4 regions of the Leisingera sp. ABM4_101 genome follow, and region 4 is predicted to be linked to each of the others. Evidence: riboswitches for the same ligand, from Rfam matches in the RefSeq annotation. Region 4 holds a riboswitch; each other region holds the start of a gene.

Region 1 (4,461 bases), 3.5 Mb from region 4:
AGCCCTTGCGTGCCGCCAATGAAATCGCCGGGCACCAGGTGTTCTCCTGGTCCCTGGTGAGCGAAACCGGCGCGGACGCAAAGGCTTCTGCCGGGGTCTTTTTTCCAGCGGAAACCAGCCTGGCAGAGGCCGAAGGGTTCGACTGCCTGTTCCTTCTGTCAGGTCCGGAAGCCGAATTTGAAGACCCGGTCTCCAGTCCCGGCAGGCTGCGCTACCTTGCCCGCCACGGCGTAACCCTAGGCGCGGTGTCCGGCGGGGTCTTCCCGCTCGCCCGCAGTGGCGTGCTGGCCGGGCGGCGGACGGCGGTAAACTGGTGCTACCGCAGCGCCTTCGAGGCAGCTTTTCCGGACTGCACAGCCGTCGACCGGCTGATCGTGCGTGACGGCAATATACAGTCTGTTTCAGGCGCTACGGCGATGTTCGACCTTTCGCTTGAGCTGATCGGCAACGCCCTCGGCGCGGATGCGATGAACGAGGTGGCTTGCTTGTTCCAGCATCCGGTCATCCGCAGCGGCAGCTCCAGCCAAAAGGTTCCGGTGCTGCAAAGCGACCGTACAGTCGATCAAATGCCTCCTACGGTGAAAGAAGCCATACGCATTTTCTCGGAAAACCTCGAAACACCGCATGGCATCCGCGACGTGGCCCGTATGGTCGGCATTTCGCCGCGCCAGCTGGAACGCAGTTTTCAGGCTGCGACCAGATTGAGCCCCGGCGAATACTACCGGAAGAAAAGGTTGCAAGCCGCCCGGCAGATGGTGCTGTTTTCCTGGGACAGCATTTCGAGCATTGCACATGCCGTTGGATATGCCAGCTCCTCCACCCTCACGCTGCACTACCGCAGGCTATACGGCCTTACTCCCATTCAGGATCGCAAATCAGCTTTCCGGCAGGCCACAACGCAATTTGGAGAAGCCAGGCTGCAGGGGCAGGTTACATAACCGGCTTGCACTTGAAATTGTGCCCCCACAGACGCCGCTATGCCTAACTAAAACACTGACAGGCTGGGTATTTTCGAGAAAACAATCACATCATCGGCGAGGGAATGAGGACCGAGAAGAGCCTGGATCCTGGAACCTGAGCACTGACCGAACTGACGTTTTTCCCCGCTGCGTTGTATATTGGGAAGGCAAGCTTGCTGCCGGCCTCTTGCACATGGACACGCTCGGCCGCACACCTGGCAGAACGGACAAGAAGACCCAGCCGCTCACTGCCGCCCGTCTTAAGGCTCCGCTGCGGGCGGGGAACAATTCTAGGCTAGCCACTGCCTCTCATCGTCCTGCAAGGTGTTTTCTCTAAGCAGGCCAGCAGCTTCAGCCAGACGCATGCCAGTATCGGCCACGACGGCCACAAGCCAACGCATTTCTTCGTTGATCTGACGGCATTCCCGCTGAAGGGCAAGGATGACGCCCTCGGAGATAGAGCTAGCCCCGATGATCCTCCCCCAATGAAGTGGTCCGCCGTTATGTTTAGGAAAACGGAGGATCAGAATGGGAACGAAGCGACACAAGCCGGAAGAATCTAATGCTGTGGTAGCACGGGCCATGTCCGCTTCGGACTGTGAGCGGTCCAATGCACCTGCAGCGACCATGCCAAGCGGTGACCGTAGCTATGGGCTCGATCTGCCCGTTTGTGCGCCCTGCAGCGGAGGGTGGGATCGAGCCCATTCTACCGAATGCTGCGCCTGATCTCAGCGGCAGCTATGCGAGGAAAGTTGCGTTTCCAAGGTCGGCACTAGTCGACGCAATGGATCAGCCTGACCGGACCATTTCAGACATTCCTCAGCATCGAAGCAGCCACAACTCGGCAGGGCCAAAGCAGTAGTTCTGCGGTAGATGCACTGATTGAGGTTCACCGCCGGTGGTGAAGCTTGCATGCGTTCATCCACTTCAATCAAATACTGCGAGATACGTATGCAGCATTGCTTCCGAGTAAGAACTTTGAGCCTAATCGCGTCAGTCTTCCCTCTCCCGAAGTAGTATTCAGTTATAACAGTTTAACGAAATCAGTTTCTTGCGATGACGCCTTTTGGCGCCCTCTCTAAGCCGCCTCACTAGACTTTGGCGCTTGACAGAATAAGTTCAGTTTGCCTAAGTCCCGGCCATTCTGGTCCGGCTGGGAGACCACCCGGTTAAAAGGGAACACGGTGAGGTGTAGCCAACAGGCGCCGAATCCGTGACTGCCCCCGCAACTGTGAGCGGAGAGCAATGCTGCGGTATGCCACTGCCCCAAGGGGCGGGAAGGCGCAGCAAAGCCTCGACCCGCAAGTCAGGAGACCTGCCAGGATGATCACCCTATCGCGGTGCGGGGCGCGCCGAAGATAACGGACCTTCCGTAGTGGTGGCAGTTTTCACCGTCTGCGGGGGCATTGCCTTCCAAAGACCAAAATTATGAACATGCTGCCCGGTATGGGCAGCCGCTTGGCCTGTGCTTGCTGCGTGGGCCGGGAGGAATGGAATATGCGCAAGGCAAGCCTGTCCCTAGCTGCGGCCCTGGCCGCCACCCCTGTAATCGCAACCGCCCAGGATTTTGAGGTCACCGATCTGGGAGAGATCATCGTCTCCGGCGGTTTTACGCCGGTCGAGGCCCAAAAATACGGCCGCTCAGTCTCAGTCCTGACCAGCGAAGAAATCGAAGATCACGGTATCACCACCGTCCAGGACGCGCTGCGTTCGGTCCCCGGCCTGATGGTGAACGGCTCCGGCGACAGTTTTACCCAGGTCCGCATCCGCGGTGCCGAAGCCAATCACACGCTGATCCTGATCGACGGCGTCGAAGCCTCGGGCGGTGACAGCGAGTACATTCTGTCCGGCCTGGACACTGCCAATATCGAGCGGATCGAAGTCCTGCGCGGCCCGCAGTCGGTGTTCTACGGCTCCAACGCCTCGGCCGGTGTGATCAACATCATCACCAAGTCCGGCGGCATCGGCACGGAATACGGCGGCAGCGCGGAAGCGGGGTCCGACGGCTACCGGGCCTCGGCCCGGGTTTCGTCGCGGACCGAGCGCGGCGGTATCGCCTTCAGCTTCGCCCATGACAATGACGACGGCTATGACACCTCGGGCGATGGCGGTGAAGAAGACGGCATCCGCCGCAATACACTGCAATTGAAAGGCGACTACCTGGTCACCGACTGGCTGAAACTTGGCTTCAACTTCCGCACGTCGGATGAACGCTATGACAGCGATCGCACCTCCTTTACCGCAACGGATGCGGCCAGCTATGTCGTGGATGATCCGACGCAATTCAGTGACCGGGATGAGCAACTGGCGCAAGTCTATGCTGAACTGGACACATTGGGCGGCCGCCTGAAACACCGCCTGTCAATCGAACGCACTGACTTTGACCGGTCCTTCAATGGCGGCACCCCGACCGAGACCAAGACTGAAGCAGCAAAGTACCTGCTGAGTTTCGGCCTGGACGGGCAGCAGGCTGATCAAGCAGACCATCTTCTGAACGCAATGCTGGAGTGGGAAGAGGATTCCAGCAGCTCCAACCCGGCCTTTACACGCGAAACCAAGTCGATTGCCCTGGAATACCGCGGCAGCTTTGCCAACGGCCTGGACCTGCAGCTCGGGGTGCGTCACGACAGCAACAGCGTATTCGAAGACGCAACCAGCTGGACCGTCAGTGCCTCCTACACGTTTGCTGGCAGCGGTGTGCGCCTGCACAGCTCGGCCGGTACCGGCATCGTGAACCCTTCTTACTTTGAACTGTTTGCCAACAGCACCTTCGGCTCCACTACCTACCTCGGCAATCCGAACCTGCAGCCGGAAGAAAACCGCAGCTTCGATTTCGGGGTTGAAGTGCCATTCCTGCAAGGGCGCGGTCTGGTTGATGTGACTTATTTCGACGAGACACTGACAGGCGAGATCGAGAGCTACATGGTGAACGCAACCACGTTCTCCTACCGCAACCAAGCCGGAGACAGTGATCGCAAAGGTGTTGAACTGGCAGCACGCCTGGAAGCCACCGACAACCTCGACCTGCGTCTGTCCTACACCTATCTGGACGCCACCAACCCCAATGGCTCCGTCGAGATCCGCCGCCCGGAGCACGAGCTTCTACTGAGTGCCACACTGGATACTTTCAACGGCCGCGGCTCTGTCACCACGGACATCCGGCATGTGGCAGGCAATTCGGACAGCCAGTTCTTTGGCTCCTTTGCCACAGCTGAGCTGCCGGATTACACCACCGTTGATGTGGCTGCTCAGTATGAGCTGACGGATAACGTCGTACTGACCGGGCGCGTCACTAACCTGTTCGACGAGGATTACGCGGACGTCTGGGGCTACGCCAAGCGCGGCCGCGCCGCCTATATCGGCGTACGGGCCGCGTTCTGACCCATGCGCAGCTTGCCCGGCATAGCCCTGGCCCTTTTGTGGGCCGCCACCGGCGCCTTTGCCGGGCCGTCGCGCGTGGTGTCGATGAACCTGTGCACCGACCAGCTGGCGATGCTGCTTG
Region 2 (4,461 bases), 1.2 Mb from region 4:
CCGGACGACCAGTCGGCGCAGCTGATCAACCGGGATGTGCAGTTCATCCAGGCGGTGCGCGCCAACGGCCGCAACATGGTCTACCGTAACGAGGACACCGGCTGGAACTGGCCGCCCTATTTCAAGTTCGACACCGCGAACCTTTATACGGACGCCAATGACAGCATCTCGACCAAGGCGAACCCGGAGTGGGTGGCGGTGATGCATTACGGCTGGCGCAACGAGTTCCTGTCGATCTTCCCCAATGCGGTGACGATCAAGCCGGTGGCGGGGCCGGAGGACAAGCCGACCAATTGGTTCTCGATCATCTTCCTGGTGCTGCTGGCGGCGCTCCTGTGGGCGATTTATGTGCGCTGGCGCCGGTTCCGGCAGGCGCGGATCGACCCGATGATCGAAAGCGCCGAAGACAGCCTGTATGCGGCCGGCGATGCGATTGCCGAGCGCAAGGGGCGGTTCCGGCGCTGGCTGGGTACCTGGAAATCAAAGTGAGAGGGGGTCGCTGGATGGGCGGTTCCGGAAGACACAAGCGGATGCGCGGGCCTGAATGGCCCGCGTTTTTTATTCGATCCGGTCGAGCACCCAGTCCAGTGCCGGGGTGAAGTCGTCATCCGAAAGCGCCCCGCGTGGTGCCGCAGCGGCGGCAAAGGCAAAGCCGTGTGTGTAATCCACCAGCAGGCAGAGTAGGGTGCGGGCCTCTGCGCCGGTCACGCCTGCGGCTGCAATTTCCGCCTCGATGTGCTGCGTCAGCCTTGTCAGGGAGGCGCCGATCAGGGATGGGTTTTCCAGGATGCATTTCGCCAGCTCCGGGTGCCGGGTGACCTGGGCGCAATAGCGGGTCATCAGGCCGCGCAGCCGCAGCTTGGGGGTTGCCTCCTCTGATGGTGCGTCAGCACCTTCGAACGCAATGGCGACGAGAGATGCAATCATCTCGTCCCTGGTGCCGGCGTGGTGGGCAACGGCCATCGGAGTGACGCCAAGCGCCTCTGCCAGTGCCTTGAAGGTGAGGGCCTTGCTGCCGCCCTCATCGAGCAGCTGCTGGGCCTTTTTCAATACATCATCCTTGCTGAGAGCCCGGCTGCCCCGGGGAGGGCGCCCCATGCGCGGGGGCATGGATCAGGCCACCTGGAAGGTGGTCTGGACCATGCCGGTGGGCAGGGTGCGGGAGCTTGCCACCTGGAGGTCGATGTCCCGCTCCAGATTGCCAAACAGCGGGATGCCGCTGCCAATCAGGATCGGAACCGTTGTGATGGTCAGATCTGCGATCAGCCCTTGCCGCAGGAAGGACTGCACCATCCGGCCGCCGTCGATATAGGCGCGTTTCCAGCCCTCTTCCTGCAGTTCCTGCATAAGGTCTGCGGGTGTAGCGGTGCTGAGGCGCACCTTGTCCTTCAGCTCCTCGGGAATGTCCTGTTCGCTCAGGCTGCTGCTGAGGACCACAACCGGTTTGGCGTAGGGCCATGCATCAAACCCCAGCAGGGTGCGGAATGATCCTGTTCCCATGACCAGCCCATCGACGCTGTCCATGAAGGCCGCAAAACCGCCATCGTCATCTTCGGCAACAGGCTGTTTGTAAAGCCAATCCAGCGAGTGGTCCTGGCGGGCCACAAAGCCGTCGAGGCTGGTGGCGATGAAAACGTGGCCGGTGGTCATCTGGTTCTCCTGAGTTGCAATTAATTATACGGCATATAGTTAATCGTGGTTCCAGTTCCAAGTGACCGGCGCATTTTCGGGTGTCCGCGAATCGATTCGCGGCAGCAGGCAACGGGTAAACGCATGAAAGATAAGCGCTTGCCGCAAACAGGCTGGCGAGTGCCGGTTTGAGATTCTGGACATCCCTGTGCGGTTTGGAGCGGCAAACATGCATGTCTTTTTCCGGTTTCGGCGGGTCGGATTTGTTTTCGCCGACCGGCCCGTGATCGGGCATTTTCCATCTCAGCAAGGTGCCGCCTTTCGGGGCGGAGAATTGGGAAGCTGGTGAAACTCCGGCACTGCCCCCGCAACGGTGACCCCGGGTCAGGCCTGGCAAAGACCACTGAGGCGCATGCTTCGGGAAGGTGCCAGGCTCCGCCGCCACGCGGCCCCGGGACAGTCCGGAAACCAGCCTTGCCATGAAAACACGTCAACCGCGGGCGGCGGTCGGGCGGTTGCGGGCGCGTGGCCTGCAATCTCTCTTCCCATGCCTGCACCCAGCCAAGACGCCGCGGGGATGCGGCAAAGGAGAGAAGCAGATGCTTCAGGACAGCGAGATTCTGGCCAAGCTGATGGGCCGGCAGAAAAACTATTCCCTGGAACAGGCGTTCTATACCGATCCGGGGGTTCTGGATCTGGACATGCGCCAGATTTTCTACCGCGAGTGGCTGTTTGCCATTCCGGCCTGCGAGATCCCGAAGGCGGGCAATTACGTGACCCATCAGGTGGGGTCCTACAATGTCATCATCGTGCGCGGCACCGATGGCGAAGTGCGTGCCTTCCACAACGCCTGCCGCCACCGCGGTTCGGTTGTGTGCAAAGCCAAGAAAGGCAATGCGCCGAAACTGGTCTGCCCCTATCACCAGTGGACCTATGAGCTGGATGGCTCGCTGCTGTGGGCGCGCGACATGGGGCCGGATTTCGATGCCTCCAAACACGGGCTGAAGCCGGTGCATTGCCGCGATCTGGCTGGGCTGATCTATATCTGCCTGGCGGATGAGGCGCCGGATTTTGACGCTTTTGCCGCTGTGGCGCGTCCGTATCTGGAACCGCATGACCTGGGTAACGCCAAGGTCGCCTATGAAAGCTCGATCATCGAGAACGGCAACTGGAAGCTGGTCTGGGAGAACAACCGCGAGTGCTATCACTGCGGCGGCAACCACCCCTCGCTGTGCCGGACCTTCCCGGAAGACCCGTCGGTGACCGGCATCGAAGGCGGCGAGACACCGGCGCACCTGCAAAAGCATTTCGACCGGATCGAGGCGGCGGGGGTTCCGTCGGCCTTTACCATCGACGCGCGCGGCCAGCACCGGCTGGCGCGGATGCCGCTGAACGAGGGCGCCGAGAGCTATACCCTGGACGGCAAGGCGGCTGTGGCCAGGAAGCTGGGCCGGGTGCCGTTCGCGGACGCGGGCACCTTGCTGAAGTTCCACTACCCGACCACCTGGAACCACTTCCTGCCGGATCATTCCATCGTGTTCCGTGTGACCCCGATCAGCCCGACTGAGACCGAAGTCACCACCAAATGGCTGGTGCATAAGGACGCGGTCGAGGGGCAGGATTACGACCTGAAGCGCCTCACTGAGGTCTGGATTGCCACCAACGACGAAGACCGCATCGTGGTCGAGGACAATCAGCGCGGCATCAATTCGCCCGCGTATGAGCCCGGTCCGTACTCGGAAGTGCAGGAAAGCGGCGTCATCCAGTTCTCCAACTGGTATGCCGATCATCTGATGCGCGCCCTGACTGGCCGCCACCTGATCGCGGCGGAGTAAGCGCATGGGACTGCAGGCCAATTTCGAGACGCTGGACGAAACCCTGGCGTGGAAGGACGACGAGATGCTGGAATGCGTCTCTGTTGTGCCGGAAGCGCCGAACACCGCCACCTTCAGCTTCCGCGCGCCGTCTGGCGCGTGGTTCAAGTACCAGCCGGGCCAGTTCCTGACGCTGGAGCTGCCGGTGCCGGGGGAGACTGTCTGGCGGACCTACACGATCAGCTCCTCGCCGTCGCGGCCGCTGTCGATTTCGGTGACGGTCAAGGCGCAGGCCGACAGCATCGGCACCCGCTGGATGCTGGACCACCTGAAGCCGGGCATGTTCCTGCGGGCCTCTGGCCCGGCAGGCGTGTTCACCCTGCCCAAGCGGCCGAACGGCAAGTTCCTGTTCATCTCCGCTGGTTCCGGCATCACGCCCAGCCTGTCGATGACGCAGTATCTGTTCGACCGCGGCCAGTCGCCTGACGTCTGCTTCATCAACTGCGCCAAGCGCCCGAGCGAGATCATCGCGCGCCAGCAGCTGGAAAGCATGGCGTCGCGGGTGCCGGGGCTGAAGCTGAACTTCGTGGTTGAGGAAGATGACCCCTATCAGGTCTGGACCGGCTACCGCGGGCAGCTCAACCAGATCATGCTAGGCCTGATTGCCGGCGACTATCTGGAGCGTGAGGTCTACTGCTGCGGCCCGGAGCCGTTCATGCAGGCGGTACGCGACATGCTGATCGGTCTCGGGTTTGACATGGAGAACTACAACCAGGAAAGCTTTGGCGCGCCGGTCGAGACTGAGGCGGATGCGCCGGAGCTGGACGATGTGGTTCCGGAAGAAAGCGCAACTGCCGAGATCAGCTTTGCGGCGTCGGGCGTGATGGCGACCTGCACCGAGACCGACACGGTGCTGGCGGTGGCCAAGGCCTCGGGCCTCAACATCCCGTCGGGTTGCACCTTTGGCATCTGCGGCACCTGCAAGGTCAAGAAGACCGCGGGCGAGGTGCATATGGTC
Region 3 (4,461 bases), 1.4 Mb from region 4:
GGATGCGCCGCCGCCTTCTCGCGCAGGGCGTTCTCGGCGGCGTCGCGGATCTCGGCAATGGTTGCGGCATCGCCGTCCGGCGCTATGGAGACCACCCAGCGGGCGCCGGTCCAGTTCTGCAGCGCAGAGCCAAGCCGGGCGGCAAGGTCGCGCGGCGCCTGTGCTGACGGGGTGAATTCGATCCGCCCTGGCTGGTAGGAGACCAGCCGCACGCCGGTTTCGACCTCGACCAGCAGTTTCACGTCGCGGTTGGTGCGGATCAGTTCGACCACATGCTCGAACGACGGGTAGCGGGCGAGGGCAGAGCTGACCTGCGGCGCCAGCGCGGCCACCGTGCCGCCGCTGCCATGGGCCACCGGTGCGCCACCGGGCGCGCCGCCTGCCGGGCCGCCTTGCGGCGCAGCACCGCCAAGCGCCGGGGCGCCCATGCCCTGCATCGGCACACCGCCGCCGGGGCCGCCGGGACCGGGCGGCGGCGGGGGGGGTGTGTCCTGCAGCTTGCGGATCAGCTCCTCAGGCGAGGGCAGGTCGGCCACATGGGTCAGGCGGATCACCGCCATCTCTGCGGCCATCATCGCGTTTGGCGCAGCGGCCACTTCCTCCAGCGCCTTCAAGAGCATCTGCCACATGCGGGTCAGCACCCGCATTGCCAGCGCATCCGCCATCGCTTTGCCGCGGGCGCGCTCATCGGGGCTGACGGTGGGGTCCTCAGCCGCGTCGGGCGTGATCTTCACCACCGAAACCCAATGGGTGATCTCGGCCAGATCGCGCAGCACCGCCAGCGGGTCGGCGCCCTCGGCATACTGGCCGCTGAGTTCGGTCAGGGCGGCGGCCGCATCGCCGCGCAGGATCATATCCATCAGGTCCAGCACCCGGCCGCGGTCGGCAAGGCCCAGCATGGCGCGGACCTGATCGGCTGTGGTTTCACCAGCACCATGGGAAATCGCCTGATCCAGCAGCGAGGTTGCATCCCGCGCGGAGCCTTCGGCGGCGCGGGTGATGAGGGCCAGCGCGTCCTCGGCAATCTCGGCACTTTCAGCCGTGGCGATCTTGCGCAGGAGGGCAATCATCACCTCCGGTTCGATCCGGCGCAGGTCGAAGCGCTGGCAGCGCGACAGCACCGTCACCGGCACCTTGCGGATCTCGGTGGTGGCGAAGATGAATTTCACATGCGCCGGCGGCTCCTCCAGTGTCTTCAGCAGCGCGTTGAAGGCGGAGGTCGACAGCATGTGGACCTCGTCGATGATGTAGATCTTGTAACGGGCCGAGGCCGCGCGGTATTGCACCGAGTTGATGATTTCGCGGATGTCATTCACACCGGTGCGCGAGGCCGCGTCCATCTCCATCACGTCGACATGGCGGCCTTCCATGATCGCCACGCAATGCTCGCATTTGCCGCAAGGGTCGGTGGTGGGGCCGCCCTGGCCGTCCTCGCCCACGCAGTTCATGCCCTTGGCGATGATCCGCGCGGTGGTGGTTTTCCCGGTGCCGCGGATGCCGGTCATGATGAAGGCCTGGGCGATACGGTCAGCGGCAAAGGCGTTTTTCAGGGTGCGCACCATGGCGTCCTGCCCCACCAGATCGGCAAAGGTTTCGGGCCGGTATTTGCGGGCCAGAACCTGGTATTGCGATTGGGTGGTGCCGCTGGGAATGTCGTTCATGGTGTCTCGTGCCGGATTCGGTGTGCGGGGGTCCCGCGTTCCGCGCAGGGTATTGAAGCGCAGCCGGTTCGTCCACCGCAGAAGGCAGTAAAGCCAGGGCTGCAAAAGCGCTTTGGCTTTCTGCGGTTAGCGGCTAGTCTGGAGGGAAGGGGGAAATGCGGGGGAAGTGCAGGGGCGCGGCGTCCAGGGAGGCGGTATGCAAACTGAAGACACTTCAAAGCCAGCGGTGCAGGAGACTGCCGCGCTGGCCGGCCTGACCATCCACGCGCTGTCAGCGGGCGGCGGCATTCTGGCGCTGTGCCGGCTGCCGGGCGGCGCCGGCGATTACCGCAGCGACCTGATCCAGATCTATCAATGGAAGCCGGGGCTGGTGATCTCGATGACCACCGAGGCTGAGCATGTGGCCGCCGGAGTGCCGCGGCTGGGCGTCGACATCCAAAGCATGGCCTGCCGCTGGCTGCATTTGCCGGTGCCGGATTTCCAGGTGCCGCCACCGGCAGTGAATGAAAAATGGGCCGCCGCCAGCCAGTCGGCGCGGCAGGCGCTGGCAGGCGGCGGCCGGGTTCTGGTGCATTGCAAGGGCGGCTGCGGGCGCTCCGGCATGGCGGTGCTGCGGCTGATGATCGACTGCGGCGAGGACCCGGTCCAGGCGCTGGCGCGGCTGCGCTCGGTGCGGCCCTGTGCGGTGGAGACCGAGGCGCAGCTGGATTGGGCCTGCGCGGGGCAGGGTGTCAAACACTGAGGGCAGCGCCTGACCCTGGGTGGGTGCGAAGCGTCCTCCCGTTTTGCCGGAGGCAAACCTTTGGTTTGACGGGGAGGGGCGGACGCTGCCCGGCGGTGCCGCCGGGCGGATCACTCGCAGTCTGGAATTCTTATAGCGCCAGCATTTGCTCTGCCTGATGCGCCTCTGCCGTTTTCGGCAGCGCCTCCATCAGCGCGCAGGGGCGGGCATCCAGTTGCGAGGCGGCAAAGCCGGTGCCGTCGCGGCTGAGGATCGCATCGGCGAACCGGTCCAGGCCCTCGCGCGGGGCCTCTTCCCCGACACCGCAGAACAGCCGGATCCGGTCATGGCTGGCTACGAACTGCGCCGGGCAGTTGCGCGGGCAGCCGTCCAGCGCGCTGGTGCCGGTGATTTCAAAATCCTCCTGGGTCAGCGGCTTGGCCTTGGTCATCGCCTCGGCCAGCTTGGCGATCATCCGCTCTGCCGCGGGGCAGGGTTTCCCGAGGTATTTGCAATCCGTTGCCGCATAGAAATGCGTCTGGTCCGTCCACATCATGTTTGCGCCCTCCGCGCGTGGTGCGGGGAGTTCTGGGGACAAGAGACCGGATGAGAAAGCGGAAAGCCCCGCGGTGCCATCAGACCCTGTCCGGACACCCCGCCCGGGTTCGAGTTTCATATCCGATGGCAGGTCTCCTGACTTGCGGGTCGCAGCTTTCCCGATCCTTCCCGGCCTCTTTGAGGGCCAGTGGCTCTATCGGGGTCGCTCGCCGCTTACAGTTGCGGGGGCAGTCGCGGAATTGGCCTTGCGCAGGGCGGGGCCGCACCGTGTTCCCTTTTCATCCCGGACACAAGATTCTGTGGCGCGGGAACCATCGGCACAATCGGTAGCGGTTGGATCCCTGAGTTGTCAATCGTTTTTCTGCAGCTGCATTGGGTTTGGCTGGGGTCTGTGCATCTGCAGGTGCAGCCCCCGGATCACATCCGAATCGCGCCGCACCCGGGCCAGCTGCCAGCCGCCTTGCAGCAGGATATAGAAATTCTCGGCAGCGGCGCGGGCCTCAGCCTCAGGCAGGCCCAGGCGCCGGGCATGGGCTGCGGTCCCGGTGATCCAGCCCTCGAACAGCTTGGCGGCGTGCTGGTGGAAAGCCTCGTTCTCCGGCCCTTCGAACAGGGTGGCAGAGACCGGGCAGCCGCTCCATTTGCCCTGTTTGTCGAACAGTTTCGCCAGCTTGTAGCAGACCGTCTTGGCGCCGTCCTGAAAGGTCGGCGCAGGGGTGAAGGAAGCGTCGATCAGTGCTTGCATCTGCTCTGATGCCCAGTCCGCTGCGGCCAGCGCAAGGTCCGATTTGCCGTTTGGGAAATGGTGGTAGAGCGAGCCCTTGGGCGCCTCCGCCGCGGCCAGCAATTCTGCCAGGCCGGTGCCGCTGTAGCCCTTGTTGCGGAACAGCCCGGCAGCCGCGCGCAGCAGCCGCTCGCGGGTGGGGACGGGGCCGTCCGGGGCGGCAGAAGGTGTCGTCACGTCAGTCATGACGGCAGGTTGACAGCATTAGACCGATTGGTCCAGAGGTGGAGTGGACCAATTGGTCTAGGAGGGTGCCATGCTCGACAGCCATGCAGAACAGACGGCAGATATCCGGGTGCAAGAGCTGCGCTTTGCCGCTGGTGAGGCGGTGCTGGCCGGGCGGCTGTATCACCCGGCGGGACCGGCCCGGGCAGCGGTGGTGCTGAATGGCGCAACCGGGGTGCCGCAGGGCTATTACCGGCATTTCGCGCGCTGGCTGGCGGCAGAGCGGCAGATGGCTTGCCTCACTTTTGATTACCGGGACTTTGGGGCCTCGGCGCGTATGCACCCGCGCCGGTCACAGGCCACCATGGCCGAGTGGGCGCTGGCGGATCAGCCAGCGGCCAGCAAAGAAATGCAGCGGCACTATGCGGGTGTGCCGTTGCTGGTGATTGGCCATTCGCTGGGGGCAATGCTGATGCCCCTGCAGGATGGCCTGACGGACGTCGCCCGCATGATCGTGGTCGCGGGCGGCTTGGTGCATCACCACGATCATCCCTGGCCCTACCGCGCGCTGG
Region 4 (4,461 bases):
CCCATGATCTGTGCGACGTCTGCAGCTTCCATAATGATCTCTGCCACATGGCCTGCGCCCAGATCACCGCGGAAGACATGCGTGACCGGCGATGCCGGGGTGAACAGGAAGAAACCGTCGGCATCGGTCCTGGTTTCGCCCAGCTTGGCCCCGGCCGCGTCAAAGACTTCGATCAGCAGGTCCGCGGCCATATCGCCGTTGGAAAAGCCCACTTCGCCCTCGATGTCCGAACCGGACGGGAACACCGAGGAAATCACGTTGTGCGCCAAGGCCGGTATCGGCGCCAGCAGCGCCAGGATCAGAACACAGGCGCGGATCATGCCAGGCTTCCTTTCGTGTCGATGAACAGTTCGGGCTTCACCCGGCGGGCCAGGAAGATGGCGGCACCGGACAGCAGCGCTTCGATCACCATCACCGGGATGTGGGAGAAAAACACCAGTTTGGCCGCCAGGATAAACTCGTCGCCGGACAGCATCAGCGACACTGCCACGGCAAGCGTCGTCAGAGCAATCGCCAGCCCGCCGCCGATGCCGCCCCAGACCGCCCCTTGCAGCGGCGAGCCGCGCGCCAGCAGCGGCCGGAAAATCAATCCGACCAGAACCGCTGGCAAGGCAATGTTCACAGCGTTCACGCCCAAGACGGTCAGCCCGCCAAAACCAAAGAACACCGCCTGCAGCAAGAGGCCGACAAATAGGGCCGGGAAGGCGGCCCAGCCCAGCACCAGCCCGGCCAGCCCGTTCAGGATCAGGTGAACCGAACTGGGACCGATCGGGACATGGATCAGCGAGGCCACAAAGAAACTGGCCGAAAGCACCCCCGCCGCCGGAATACGCTCCAGCGGCAGGCTGCGCAGACCCATGGCAATACCGCCGACGGCGGCAACCGCGCCGCCGATCACAACCGGGTTCGACAGTGCGCCGTCTACGATATGCATGGGGTCAGTCTCACTTCAGCTCTTCAGCGTGGATCCACAGCACAGCATCCTGGCTGAGTTCCTTACCCTCATGCTCGGTCGCCGGGCCCGAGCCCAGAGCCGCAAAGCCCCAGTAGCCCGCTTTCGGGATACCGAAGGAGAACACGCCGTTCTGGTCTGCGATGGCAACAATCGCACCGCCCGGCATCTCGCCCACGGTCGGGCTGGTGGTGGAGAATTTCTCGAGATCCGGCTCAGCCGCCATGAATTCGATCTCGATCTCGGCACCGGCAACCGGCTTGCCGTCGGCCAGAACCTGACCCGAGAAGGTGGAGCCGACGATGACGTTGTAGGGTTTGTTCAGCGGCAGGATCTCGGTGGCCAGGCCAACCGGCTGGTCCCAGTCGGTGGGCAGGGTGTTGCGGTTCAGCACGACCTTGGCGATCTGCTGGATGTAGATGTCCTCGCTTTCCTCGTAATAAGGCGCGGGCACGGTCACCACGACATAGTCGCCCGAGCGTTTCACCGGAACGGAGGCCTTGTAGGCCGAGGCTTCGTTCTCAACACCCTTGAAGGTGGCGGGCTCCAGGCGGTCCGTCAGGTCGGTCTTCTCGCCTTTGTGGATCATGAAGAATTCTTCGGGCTTGCCCATGTCCATCGCATGGCCGTTGGCCATCGGGTGCCAGAACACCAGGCCCATTGGCACATCGCCGGGCTTCTCGATCAGCGCGTTTTCGGTGTAGTTCAGCTGGAAATGCGCCGATGCGGTAACCGGCAGGGAAACGGCCAGAGCAGCGGCCAGGTAGTTCAGTTTCATTTCGTCCTCATTCGACGACGCAGGCGCACCTGCAATCAGGAATGAACAACGGGGAGTAGCGGCACGGAATTGTCGAAACAACGCCCGGGCCAGACGCGCACCCCGGCGTCCGGTTGAAAAAGAAGAGAGGGCCTCTGCAAGCAGAGTCCCATTCCTCGCGTCCGGCAGGTCTCCTGACTCGCGGGTCCTGGTTCGGCTGGCCTTCCCGGGACAGTTCCCAGTGGCATGTTCAGCGTCACTCACCGCTCACAGTTGCGGGGGCAGTCACGGATTTGGTCCCTTTTGGGTACGCCGCACCGTGTTCCCTATTTCTTCCGCTGCGCATTGAAACACTCGCGGAACCGGTCACTTTGGCTGAATGGCAAAACGGATTTTCTGAGTCAAGAGAATTGTAACACGTTCACCTGACCGCACCGGCGCTGCAGGCACTGTCTCCTTCTGTAAGTTTGCAGCCGGCAAGCAGACGTGCTTCGTCTTGCCTCATGCCTGCGGCTTGCTTTCAGCAAGGCAAGCGTTCTGCAGGTCTTGGGCGAACAGCTCCACGGCATGTCTCAGCACATGAACACGGCGCGTTGCGAGATAAAAGGTTGAGGTCCATTGCATTTGGCTGTTCCTGATTTCCCGAAACCTGCCGTCTGCAACCCGCCTGCAGGCAAAATGTGTGGGCAGCGGCCCCAGAAAATGACCGGTTTCAATGAGCATCGCCATGGCCTCCATGTTGGCCACAACCGCCGTTGGTTCCGGCGATCCAAGTTTCGGTGAAACCAGCATGTCATAAGAGCGCTGGCACAACGGATACTGCCCGATGGTTTCAAGACTGATTTCACTGTCCGGTACAGCAAACAAAGGATGCTTCTGCGCGCAGTAAAGCTTGTGCTCCTCACAGCACAGTTCTGAATACTCCAGCTCCGGCACCTGGCTGCGAAACGGCGCCACGGCAACATTCAGTTCACCGGTGATCAGCTGCTGGGTCAGGTCGGCAGGGGAGGCAACCACAATTTCAATCCTGACTTCATTCGGACGTGCGAGGAATTGCTGCAGGGCCTCTGCAAATTTCAAACTGGGAAGGCTGTCGATCGAATCCACGGTGCCGATCCGCAGGTCCCCGGCAATGGTATCCCGCAGCTCCAGCAGCTCGGCATCGAAATCGCGCGCGCTGCGCAGAATGTCGCGGGCTTTCTGATAAGCGATCTCACCGCGCTCCGTCAGACGGAAGCCGCCGCGGCCGCGTTCGCAGATCCGGTAGCCCAGCGAGGTTTCAAGGTCGCGAATGCGGATACTGATGGCCGATTGCGTGACACCAAGGGCATATTGCGCATCAGAAAATCCGCCGCAATCAACGACGGTGACAAAAGTTTCCAGCAGCGTGTTGTGCAACAGCTTCATGATATGGCCGTCTGGTTATGGGAGGCATTACATAAAAATCTTTCATGCAAATATAATCAACGTAATATTTTTCAATCCCTAAGCTCGTGCTGAGGTGCCTCCCGACCCCGTTAACCAAGCCAACTGGGAGGAGACCCGCATGGCCTTTACCTTGAAAACCCTGAAAACCACCGCCGCTGCGGCGCTGCTGAGCCTGGCGCCAGCCGCCGTGTTTGCCGAAGACTGGAAATTCGCCATCGAAGAAATTCCGGGCTCGATCATGGACGCCTATGCGCAGGAGTTCAAAAAGCGCATCGAGGCGGCGACCGATGGCGATGTGACCGTGAGCGTCTACCCGATGGGAACCCTGGGCACCCCGACCGAGACCGTTGAGCAGGCGGCGGACGGCATCATCCAGCTGACCAACGTCTCGATCGGCAACCTGGGCACCATCGTGCCGGAAAGCCAGGTGTTCCTGCTGCCCTATCTGCTGCCCTCCGACCCGGCGGCGATCTCGAAGATCCTCAGCAGCTCGGACACTATCTATGGCGATCTGAACGCGGACTTCCAGAAACGCGGCCTGGAAGTGATGACCATGTATTCCGAGGGCCCGCAGGTCTGGACCACCAACCGCGAGATCCGCACTCCGGAGGACTTCGAGAACTTCAAGATGCGGGTGATGGTGTCGCCGATCCTGCTGGAGACCTACAAGAACATGGGTGCAAGCCCCACTCCGCTGCCGTTTGGCGAGGTGTTCGGCGCGCTGCAGCTAGGAGCGGTCGACGGCCAGGTGAACCCGATCCCGACCATCGAAGAAATGAAGTTCTATGAAGTCACCAGCCACCTGATTTGGGCCGGTGAGCAGGAACTGGTGACCACTGTGGTCGCAGGCTCCGACTGGTTTGCCACCCTGACTCCGGACCGTCAGAAACTGGTGCGCGACACCATGGCGGACATGACCGGCTTCATCGACGGCGTGGTCACCGACTTCAACCAGGCCCGCCTGGACGTGATCAAGGAAGCCAAGCCGGACATCGGCCTGGTGGTTCTGACCGAAGAAGAGCGTGACGTCTTCCGTGCCCGTTCGGGCGACACTGCCGCGGCCTATGTCGAGACCGCAGGCGCCCGCGGTCAGGAGCTGCTGGACGCGCTGCAGGCAGAGCTGGCGGGCAACTGATCCCGCTTTCAGGCCCCGCGCGCATTTGTGCGGGGCCGCACCAAGGGAGGATATCATGCAAGACGGCAAACCCGCTCCCTTCGGCTTTCTGGGAAAGATTGACGGTGCCATCGGGCGTATCGAGGTCTGGATCCTGGGCTGGGGGATCATCCTGATGGCTGGCAACACAATCGCCAATGTCTTTGGCCG

What was found. A riboswitch is a leader RNA that binds a small molecule or an ion and turns the genes downstream of it on or off. The one in region 4 is predicted to bind cobalamin.
Region 1: it holds a riboswitch for cobalamin, as region 4 does, so the genes downstream of both, ACXAEK_RS19210 (TonB-dependent receptor plug domain-containing protein) here and ACXAEK_RS02185 (DUF4198 domain-containing protein) in region 4, are expected to answer to the same signal.
Region 2: it holds a riboswitch for cobalamin, as region 4 does, so the genes downstream of both, ACXAEK_RS07940 (aromatic ring-hydroxylating oxygenase subunit alpha) here and ACXAEK_RS02185 (DUF4198 domain-containing protein) in region 4, are expected to answer to the same signal.
Region 3: it holds a riboswitch for cobalamin, as region 4 does, so the genes downstream of both, ACXAEK_RS09070 (hypothetical protein) here and ACXAEK_RS02185 (DUF4198 domain-containing protein) in region 4, are expected to answer to the same signal.

What each region holds. Positions count from the first base shown of each region.
Region 1 is NZ_JBSWTV010000002.1:3,693,026-3,697,486, forward strand. It holds gene ACXAEK_RS19205 (GlxA family transcriptional regulator) at 1-938, shown strand, start outside; cobalamin riboswitch at 2,088-2,296, shown strand; gene ACXAEK_RS19210 (TonB-dependent receptor plug domain-containing protein) at 2,457-4,340, shown strand; gene ACXAEK_RS19215 (ABC transporter substrate-binding protein) at 4,344-4,461, shown strand, end outside.
Region 2 is NZ_JBSWTV010000002.1:1,414,523-1,418,983, forward strand. It holds gene ACXAEK_RS07925 (DUF1523 family protein) at 1-489, shown strand, start outside; gene ACXAEK_RS07930 (TetR/AcrR family transcriptional regulator) at 559-1,050, opposite strand; gene ACXAEK_RS07935 (dihydrofolate reductase family protein) at 1,114-1,650, opposite strand; cobalamin riboswitch at 1,922-2,120, shown strand; gene ACXAEK_RS07940 (aromatic ring-hydroxylating oxygenase subunit alpha) at 2,229-3,464, shown strand; gene ACXAEK_RS07945 (FAD-binding oxidoreductase) at 3,469-4,461, shown strand, end outside.
Region 3 is NZ_JBSWTV010000002.1:1,641,600-1,646,060, forward strand. It holds gene ACXAEK_RS09060 (DNA polymerase III subunit gamma/tau) at 1-1,661, opposite strand, end outside; gene ACXAEK_RS09065 (protein-tyrosine phosphatase family protein) at 1,858-2,403, shown strand; gene ACXAEK_RS09070 (hypothetical protein) at 2,534-2,938, opposite strand; cobalamin riboswitch at 3,049-3,271, opposite strand; gene ACXAEK_RS09075 (TetR/AcrR family transcriptional regulator) at 3,290-3,910, opposite strand; gene ACXAEK_RS09080 (alpha/beta hydrolase family protein) at 3,981-4,461, shown strand, end outside.
Region 4 is NZ_JBSWTV010000002.1:225,617-230,077, reverse strand. It holds gene ACXAEK_RS02195 (cobalt ABC transporter permease) at 1-320, opposite strand, end outside; gene cbiM (cobalt transporter CbiM) at 317-934, opposite strand; gene ACXAEK_RS02185 (DUF4198 domain-containing protein) at 945-1,730, opposite strand; cobalamin riboswitch at 1,877-2,091, opposite strand; gene ACXAEK_RS02180 (LysR family transcriptional regulator) at 2,211-3,116, opposite strand; gene ACXAEK_RS02175 (TRAP transporter substrate-binding protein) at 3,256-4,272, shown strand; gene ACXAEK_RS02170 (TRAP transporter small permease) at 4,328-4,461, shown strand, end outside.